DNA from 3 places in the Bacillus hominis genome. Region 1 is predicted to be linked to each of the others. Evidence: riboswitches for the same ligand, from Rfam matches in the RefSeq annotation. Region 1 holds a riboswitch; each other region holds the start of a gene.
The links. Region 1 has a riboswitch for thiamine pyrophosphate ahead of tenA (thiaminase II). Riboswitches for the same ligand answer to the same signal wherever they lie in the genome.
Positions count from the first base shown of each region.

Region 1 (3,286 bases):
ATTGGTGCAAATACACCAGCTCCATCTAACTGCGTCATCATTCTTTTACTGAAATATCCAAGCCCAGCTTGTGCACCGAGCCATTCTCCAATTGCTGCCCCGATAACACTAAGCGGAACTGCAATTTTTAACGCTGAGAAAAAGTAAGGAAGAGCAGATGGCAACTTTAGCTTTAGAAAAACATCTTTTTTTGTTGCACCATACGTAACTAAAAGCTCCTCCCATTCTTTCTTCGTACTACGCAGTCCGTCATACGTATTTACCGCAATTGGGAAAAACGTAATTAAGACAGTGACAACAACCTTGCTCCAAATGGTATATCCAAACCATAAAACAAATAGTGGCGCAAGTGCTGTAATCGGGATTGTTTGAGAAGCTACTAATAATGGATAAAATGCTCTTTCCATCCACGTATTCGCATTCATTAACATTGCTAGCCCCACACCTAATACGACAGAAATAACAACACCTATTAAAACGACGGATAATGTTGCCGGTAAATGAACCGTAAATAATATATCTTTTAGTTTCCATATCTTCATTACGATTGCAGACGGTGACGGTAAAATGTACATCTCATCTACAATTCTTGCTCCTACTTCCCATAGAGCAAGTAAAACTCCACTTAATATGAGGGCAGGTAATAACTCCTTCAAGCGATTCATCATACGAGTACCTGCCTTTGTAACATACTAAGGAGCTCTTCTTTAAGCGCTAGCACTTCAGGCTTATATAAATCTTTTCTTGTTCGGTTACGATCAAGCGGCACAATTCGCTCAGTTAAAGTTGCTATCGGTTGATTTTCTACAACCAAAATTCGATTAGAAAGAAACAATGCTTCTTCAACATCATGAGTGATAAATAAAATTGTTTTTTCCCACTCTTTCCATTGTTCAAACAACCATTCTTGCAAAGATGCCTTCGTTAAAGCGTCCAATGCACTAAAAGGTTCATCTAACAATAATATCTCCCCACCTGTTAATAAAGTTCGGATAAAAGATACGCGTTGTCTCATACCACCAGATAAATCTTTCGGATATTTTTTCTCGTACCCTTGTAAACCAAATTTATGTAACAGTTCTTTCGCTTTTACTTGCGCTTCTTTCTTCTGTACACCTTGGCACTCTAGCGGCAGGGCCGCATTCTCAATAATCGTCCTCCACGGCAAGAGCATATCTTTTTGGGGCATATACCCTACAGGATGACTCTTTGTTTCTGTCAGCTCTATCTGTCCAGTACTTGCCTCTTCTAAGCCTGTAATAAGGCGAAATAAAGTACTTTTCCCGCATCCACTCGGTCCGATAATACTTACAAACTCTTTATCTTGTATAGAAGCATTTAATTCATCGATGATTGGTTTCTCATCATAATGAAAGGAAACATTATGAAACTGTAGTATGTTCTTGCTCCTCAAAACCCCACATCTCCTTACGATAAGCCATATCCCAGAATAAATATTCAAATCGGCTGGAATATAAGAAAATCTCCTCTAATCGGTCTAGCTCTTTCTCTGACTTTCCAACTGCCATTTCATTTAATAAATCTATTAACCAAATACAAAGGTTACCGTATTCTTCAGAACTATATCCTTGAATCCATTCACCAAAGAACTCATGATCTCTTGCTCCAGGAATATCATTTAAACGCTTTCCAATCTCCCAATAGCTCCACATACATGGAAGTAAAGCTGATATTAATTCTGCAAGTGTGCCATTTTGAGATACAGACATCATGTAATTTGTATATGCTAAATTTTTAGCAGATGGTTTTGCAGATTCCATCTCTCGTGCAGAAATACCAAGTCTTTTTGCATATTGTTTATGAATCGTCATTTCACCATTTAAAATGCCATCAATTTGCTCTGCAAATTTTGCCATAACTTGTGGATTCGTTGCCTTTACAACCCCAATTGCATATAGCTTTGCATAATCTAGCAAATATAAATAATCTTGAATAATATAGTACTGGAATTTGTCTTTTTCCAACGTACCATCCCCCATACCTACTACAAACGGATGATTATGACTTTTCTCCCAAACAGGCTGCACCGTATCAAATAATCTTTCACAAAATTTCATTTATAATTCCCCTTCCTATATATCTATTTATCTCAATAAAAAAACCACTTCTGTGTATAAGAAGTGGTTACAGCAAATAAAATTATAATTTATTCGTTGTTCCACTTCCCTTCGCTAGTATTATCTAGATCAGGTGTTGTAAGGGTTAAGGATTATTCCTCTCTCAGCACATCAAGCACCCCTAGTGGTTTCAATATGAAATTTTTAAATAAAAAAGCCCCGTTTCTATACGCAAAGAAACGGGGACTCATTGTTAGTGTCCGTATTGCTTCCCTACGCTAGCATAATCTAGATCAGGTAATAAAAAGGATCAAAGACTTAAGGTCTTACTCTCAGCTGGCAACACCAGCCCTCCTAGCAAACTATAAAATTATCACTGTCAGTATAACACCGCCATAAGACATCATCAACTGTTTTAATTTTCTTAATTGTGAATTAAATACGAGCGTGTTAAACACATATAAATGCGACCCCACAAATGATATATACAATATTTATATATGAACCTCTCTTCTAACATTATTTATTTTTATTGATTTCATATTACATTTATGTGAATACGACCAATATATTATATCTTTATACTATAATAAAATTACAACTATACAACTAGAGGAGGTCTTTATTACATGAATATGAAAGCTACAGCTTTAACAGCAACTACTATCGCAATTGCTTCTTTACTTCCTTCTATGGGAGAATCCGATATACAAACAGCGGCTGCTAAGCAACCATCTACAGTAAAAACTGGATATGTAAAAATTGACAACGTTGCACTACATCAAAATAACCATGCAGACAGTGCAATAATTGATAACATTCGATTTAATAGCCCGGTTACTATTCTTGAGACAAATCCAGATTGGTATAAAGTATCTGTTAACAACAAAACAGGCTATATGAAAAAAGATGCAATTCTCTTCAAAAAAAATGTTCAACCAAAGAATCAATATATCGTAAATGCCAACGCATTAAACGTTCGTTCTGAACCTAATACAGAGTCTTCTATTCTAGATATATTACCAAATGGTCAATTCATTACCATTCAAGGTGAACAAGGGGATTGGTACAAAATATTACATAACGGTCAAATTGGATACGTACAAAAAACATTTGTATCTAATGGATCCACACCTCTAGTAAAAGGTGTAACTGTACAAGGTTCTCCTTCTTATACTGTTGCAACACCAAAATTAAATGTACGTAGC
Region 1 covers NZ_JAUCFS010000005.1:719,001-722,286, reverse strand. The annotation lists gene QUF93_RS06140 (ABC transporter permease) at 1-665, opposite strand, end outside; gene QUF93_RS06135 (ABC transporter ATP-binding protein) at 665-1,414, opposite strand; gene tenA (thiaminase II) at 1,383-2,078, opposite strand; TPP riboswitch at 2,168-2,271, opposite strand; TPP riboswitch at 2,332-2,444, opposite strand; gene QUF93_RS06125 (SH3 domain-containing M23 family metallopeptidase) at 2,708-3,286, shown strand, end outside.

Region 2 (3,286 bases), 310 kb from region 1:
ATTCCAAACTACGGGACAATCGTTGCTGCAATTAATTTTGATCGCACTGGTACAACAGGAATTGGTAAATATGTTTTAAATCATAGCTTTATGATTCCTGGCCTGATTGCAACCTTTACTTCTATCGGAATTGGAATGCTCTTAATTTCAATTATGTTTTAAATAAAAGCACAAACCTACAATTTAAAAGGGTTTGTGCTTTTTTAATCAAACGTTTGTTTAAATAAAGTGAAACTTTAATCAGTGGGAGTTTTGTTCATCCCCCACTGATTATTAGCCCTCACCAATCGGGCTGCCCGTAAATAGCGGGATAAACGAAATAACTCATTTTGCGCCTCTACAAGCTCTTATTTACTTCCTCAGCTAATTTCTTCGTACTTTCATACGCAGATTCCGCTAAGCTAATCGCTGAAATAACTGAAACACCATCCGCACCCGCTTCTATAACCGACGCTGTATTTTCAATTGTAATACCACCAATCCCAACGATCGGTATTGTAATCTCTTGTTCCCTAAAATACTTTAGACCTTTCGTTCCTTGAACCGCTTTCGTATCTTTTTTCGTACTCGTCGGGAAGATTGGACCAACTCCTAAATAATCGGCTCCATTTTCAATCGCCCAGCGTGCTTCTTCAATTGTATGTGTAGATACTCCAATAATTTTATCTCCCATTTTTTTACGAACAGATGTAATTCCTTCATCATCTTGTCCAACATGCACGCCATCTGCATCTAACTCGAGAGCTAGTTCTACATCATCATTTACGATGAATGATACACCATACTCCTTGCAAAGCGATTGTAGTTCTTTCGCAAAATCAATACGTTTCTCTCCCGTTAAAGCCCCTTCTCCCTTTTCACGAAATTGAAAAATTGTTATACCACCTTCTAGTGCATCTCTCAATACTTGTAGTGGCTCCTTCGTACAATTGTTACTTCCCATAATAAAATATACTGGTAATAACCTAGACATTTCATCCATTGTAATACGCGACATCTAGTTCCCCTCCTTACTGTATAACTTCAATCTTTCCATACTTCTCAATATCATCTGAAGTTGTATTCGCTAACTGATTTAAAAATTCAATTTGGAAGCTTCCTGGTCCATTCTCTACTGTTTTCGAAGCCGCTATTTCTGCTGCTACTCCATAGAATGTTAATGCGGCTACTGTTGCCTTTACATAATCCTTTTCTACCGCTACAAATGCTCCTATTACAGAAGTTAGTAAACAACCTGTTCCAGTAACTTTCGTTAAAATAGGATGGCCATTTCGAATAAGAATAGTTCGCTCTCCATCTGTAACAACATCTTCTTCTCCAGTAATTACCGCAACTGTATTTAATTCATCCGCTGCCTGTTTTGCAATATTTACAACATTACCATTTCCAGTACCAACGTCTACACCTTTAATTTCCCATTTCTCATTAATAACATTAGCAATTTCAGCTGCATTTCCGCGGATAACAGCTAAATCGATTTCAGCTGGAATATATCTCGCAACTTCTGTTCGATAAGAAGTTGCTCCTGCCCCAACTGGATCAAACAATACTGGTACATCATTCGTATTTGCTGATTTACCAGCAAGTAACATCGCTTCTACCTCTTCAGGACGAAGTGTACCCATATTTAAAACAAGAGCTCCTGCAATGCTAGCCATTTCTGCTACTTCTTCTTTTGCATACGCCATTACAGGCGATGCTCCTAATGCTAACAATCCGTTTGCTGTAAAATTCGTTACAACAATATTTGTAATATTATGCACGAGTGGATTAGACTCTCTCACCAATTCCACGACTTTACTAATTTCTTGTACATTCATTCAATTCATCTCCTAACTATAATGATGGGAGATACACAAAAAGGCACTTTGCGTACGCAAAGTGCCTGAACATGTGCTTTTACACTCTCCCTACGCTGGCATTATCCAACAGGTTCAAATGGTCAATGACGGATTAGTCATACTCTCAGTTTGCATCCACAAACTCCCATGTGTTTATTATTCATCTACTTCAAAGTCTACTCTTATTCTAGTAAAATAACAAGTTCTTTACTTTTCCATATAAAGTGAAACTTTAATCAGTGGGGGTTTTGTTCATTATTAGCCTTCACCAATCGGGCGTTACGGGCAGCCAGACTCCCACCTAACTTCTTTGCTCCAGCTGAATTTTGAGGTGGGAGTTTTACTTCCCGCAAATAGCGAGATAAAAAGAGTGATAGGAAACTCATCCTATCACTCTTTTTATAATTATTTTAGACCTTTTGATACTTCTTTAACCATTTCTGATACAGACTCAAGTCCGCCACCAGATAGGTACCAGTAGTTTGCATCAAGGTAAACTACATTACCGTTTTTCGCAGCATTTGTTTTGCTAACGATTTCGTTTTCAACAACTTGTTTTGCAGAAGATTTTCCGCCAACAACAGCGCCTCTATCTACTACAAAGATGTAATCTGGGTTTTTCTCAAGAATATATTCGAATGAAACTTTATTACCATGTGTATCTGCTTTAAGTTCTGTGTCAACAGGTTTTACACCAAATACATCGTGAATAATACCGAAACGAGATTGCGGACCGTATGCACTTACTTGACCATCATTCGCAAGAAGGATTAAACCTTTTTTATCGCTTTTCGTAGCTTTTTCATTTAATGCTTTAACATCTTTTTCAACTGCTGCAATTTCTTTTTTCGCTGCATCTTCTTTATCGAAGATTTTTGCTAACATTTCTGTGTTTTCTTTAAATGATTTCATGTAATCTTTTGTATCTTGTTCTACATAAATAGTTGGAGCAATCTTTTCAAATTCTTTATATGAATCTGATTGTCTTCCAGAAATGATAATTAATTCTGGGTTCATTTCATTAATTTTTTCAAAATCTGGCTCTTTCAAGCCCCCAACGTTTGTATACTTTTTATCTTTGTATTTAGAAAGGTATTCAGGAACATTTTTTTGTGGAACACCAGCTACTTCTACACCTAATTTGTCTAATGTATCTAATGAACCGAAGTCAAATACTACAACGTTTTTAGGGTTTGTTTTAACTTTCGTTTCACCTAATTTGTGTTTAATTGTAATCTCTTTCGTTTTACTTTCACTAGCTTCTGTCTTTTTGTCAGTAGAAGCATTATTGCTACATGCCACAGCGACGATAGCAAGCATGAAAGTTAATAGTAGCATCGCTAATTTTTTCACTTCAATCACCTCAATAAATTTTTTTAAATTATTTAAATCGATAGTGCATTTACACTATCAAAAATAACTTTCTCTTATGAAAAGTAAATACA
Region 2 covers NZ_JAUCFS010000005.1:412,215-415,500, reverse strand. The annotation lists gene QUF93_RS04565 (anaerobic C4-dicarboxylate transporter family protein) at 1-162, shown strand, start outside; gene thiE (thiamine phosphate synthase) at 338-997, opposite strand; gene thiM (hydroxyethylthiazole kinase) at 1,011-1,820, opposite strand; TPP riboswitch at 1,891-2,000, opposite strand; gene QUF93_RS04550 (siderophore ABC transporter substrate-binding protein) at 2,247-3,194, opposite strand; gene QUF93_RS04545 (iron ABC transporter ATP-binding protein) at 3,269-3,286, opposite strand, start outside.
Region 2: linked by a shared signal. The riboswitch ahead of thiM (hydroxyethylthiazole kinase) and the one ahead of tenA (thiaminase II) in region 1 are both predicted to bind thiamine pyrophosphate.

Region 3 (3,286 bases), 300 kb from region 1:
AGTGAAGCAGACAGCAGAACAGGTTTCCTCATCTTCACAAGAATTGTCAGCGAGTACAGCGGAGAATAGTATGACAGTTCAAGAGATTGCGGGTTCTATGGTGGGATTAAGAGCTGGTGTTCAGTCGCAAGAAACTTCTGTACAACAATGTTTATGGATTGTACATGAAATGGAAAATAAGATGGAAGAAATAACAGGGGCTGCGAAACAAGTTTCCACTACCTCAGAATGTATGGAGCAACATTCGGTGGAGGGTAATGGAGTTATTGAACAAATTATTAATCAAATGAGTTTAATTCAAAAAGCAGTACAAGATCTATCTTCTATCATTTATTCGTTGGAAACAAGATCAAAAGAAATAAGTGACATTGTAACTGTAATTACAGGTATTTCAAATCAAACGAACTTACTAGCTTTAAATGCTTCTATTGAGGCTTCACGTGCTGGAGCAGCTGGAAGAGGATTTGCTGTTGTCGCAGATGAAGTGCGTGAATTAGCGGAGAAAACGGAAGCATCGGCAAAAGATATAGCTAAATTAATAGGAGAGACACAGGCTGAAGCAGAAGAGGCTGTAGTTTCAATGCAGAAAGGTTCAAAAGAAGTGGAATCTGGAATTACCCTTGTTCAAAGTAGCGGTGCTTTCTTTGAGAAAATTTCAAAATCAGCACAATCTGTTACAAAGCAAGTTAGAGTCGTTTCTAGCAATTCAAATGATATTTGGCAAAATAGCCAAAAGATAGTTCAAGTTGTAAATGAACTATCTCATATTGCAAATACGTATGCAAATAGTAGCAATAATGTTGAAGCGAGTATGAAGGAGCAAGAAATGTCTGTACAAGATATAGCAGAATTAGCTACTTCTTTAAGTTGGCTTTCACAGGAGCTACAAGAGTTAATAGGAGAATTTAAAAGTTAATAACATAATATAAGACACCTTCTAATGAAGCTGAAGAAAGAATAGCAAAAGCTTGGATTGATGTATTAGGAATCTCAAAGATTGGTGTACATGATGATTTCTTTACAATTGGTGGACATTCATTAAAAGTATTGGGAGTTTTAGCATTATTAAAAGAAGGTTTTTCACATTTAATAATTCAAGATTGCTTTAACGAGAGAACGATATACGGATTAGTTCGAATTGAGTAGGAAATAAAAGTATAGAAGGAAGAAGTTGGATGTTTTCCGGAAATAATGAAATGATATGTACGCTTTTGTTTGTTCAATAAAATAAATCATGCTACAATGAAAACGAATTAAGAACCGGGGAGCCAATTGGCTGAGAGGATGTAAGTATACATCGACCCTCAACCTGATCTGGATAATGCCAGCGTAGGGAGTTACTTTAAAGTGATGTAGCATAAGTTATTATAGAATAACTTGTATACAAGGCTTTCCTACATGGTAGGAAAGCCTTTTCTTTTTTTGAAAACTTATTTTTAAGGGGGATTTTATTATGTCACAACAAGTTACGATGTCATTTTCAGTAGTACCACAAGCGAAGAACAAAGATGTGTATTCCGTTGTTGATAAAGCAATTGAAGTTGTACAACAGTCGGGAGTTCGTTATGAAGTAGGAGCAATGGAAACAACGTTGGAAGGAGAATTAGATGTACTTCTTGATGTCGTTAAACGTGCACAGCAAGCATGCGTCGATGCTGGAGCAGAAGAAGTGATTACGTCGATTAAAATCCATTATCGTCCAAGCACTGGTGTAACGATAGATGAAAAAGTTTGGAAGTACCGTGATGAATATGCAAAACCAGAAGCAATCTAAAATAATTACAACAATTTGGCTTATCCTTCTCATTGTGATATGGGAAGGATCTGTTTCATTATTTAAAATCGAACCGTGGATTTTACCAAAGCCTTCCGCGATTGTTCAAGAATTAATTGGAATGAAAGACCTATTACTACCGAATCTGGCACAAACGTTACAGGAAGTAATAATTGGCTTGTTTTTTGCGATTTTACTTGGAACGAGTATTGCAATTCTTATGGACGTTATCCCTTTATTTCGTATTTTAATAAACCCGTTGCTCGTTATTTCGCAAACAATTCCAATCGTTGTACTTGCACCGTTATTTATTATTTGGTTTGGATATGGGATGTTGCCGAAAGTAATGGTAGTCATACTCGTTTGTTTCTTCCCAATTGCGCTTAGCATTTTAGAAGGTTTTCAAACAGTAGATAAAAATATGCTGAAGTTGTTACAAACGATGAAGGCAACGAAGTGGCAAATTTATCAGAAAGTAAAATTTCCAGCAGTACTTCCATACTTTTTCTCAGGTTTAAAAATTGCAGTTACATATAGCGTAATGGGGGCAATTATCGGAGAATGGCTCGGTGCAAGTGAAGGGTTAGGGGTTATGCTTACGAGAGCAACAAAATCCTTTTTAACTGCCCGAGTATTTGGTGTTGCAGCGATTATCGTCATGGTGACATTATGCCTGTATTTTATCGTGGAGTTTATGGCAAGAATAACAGCACCATGGATATATAGAAAGGACGGCAGAAAATGAAAAAGGGTTTAAAAGTTATGTTAGCTGCTTTATTAGCAGTAGGTGTGGCTGGATGTAATCCGGCGAAGAAAGAAGAAAGTGCAAGTAAAGATGAAAAAGTAAAAGTAGTATTAGATTGGTTTCCAAATACGAATCATACTGGCTTATATGTAGCGCAAACGAAAGATTATTATAAAAAGCAAGGATTAGATGTAGAAATTATCCAACCAGGTGACAATGTAACAGCGGAGCAAATGATAGCTTCAGGAAAAGCGGATTTCGCAATAAGCGCACAAGAAAATGTAACGTTAGCTCGTGTGGAAGGTATTCCTGTTGTGTCTGTAGGAGCGATTATTCAGCATAACACTTCAGCTTTTGCATCGCTTAAAAAAGATAATATGACGTCACCCAAAGATTTTGAAGGTAAACGTTACGGAGGCTGGGGAGGACCAGCAGAAGAAGCGACGTTAAAGACGATTATGGATAAACATCAAGCGGATTTTAATAAAGTTGAAAAAATTATTCTTGGACAAACAGATTTCTTTAAATCAATCGGTCGTGATGCAGACTTTGAATGGATTTATTATGGATGGGATGGAATTGAAGCGAAGCGTCAAGGAAAAGAGTTAAATACAATTATGGTGAAAGACTTAGATCCGGCACTTGATTTCTATAGTCCAGTTATTATTACGAGTGAAAAACATACGAAGCAAGATAAAGACTTTGTGAAAAAGTTTATGACTGCAACGACAGAAGGTTATAATTTTGCAATTAAAGAACCGAAAGAA
Region 3 covers NZ_JAUCFS010000005.1:417,985-421,270, forward strand. The annotation lists gene QUF93_RS04570 (methyl-accepting chemotaxis protein) at 1-916, shown strand, start outside; partial or broken gene QUF93_RS04575 (phosphopantetheine-binding protein) at 925-1,143, shown strand; TPP riboswitch at 1,252-1,353, shown strand; gene QUF93_RS04580 (MTH1187 family thiamine-binding protein) at 1,454-1,774, shown strand; gene QUF93_RS04585 (ABC transporter permease) at 1,746-2,519, shown strand; gene QUF93_RS04590 (ABC transporter substrate-binding protein) at 2,516-3,286, shown strand, end outside.
Region 3: linked by a shared signal. The riboswitch ahead of QUF93_RS04580 (MTH1187 family thiamine-binding protein) and the one ahead of tenA (thiaminase II) in region 1 are both predicted to bind thiamine pyrophosphate.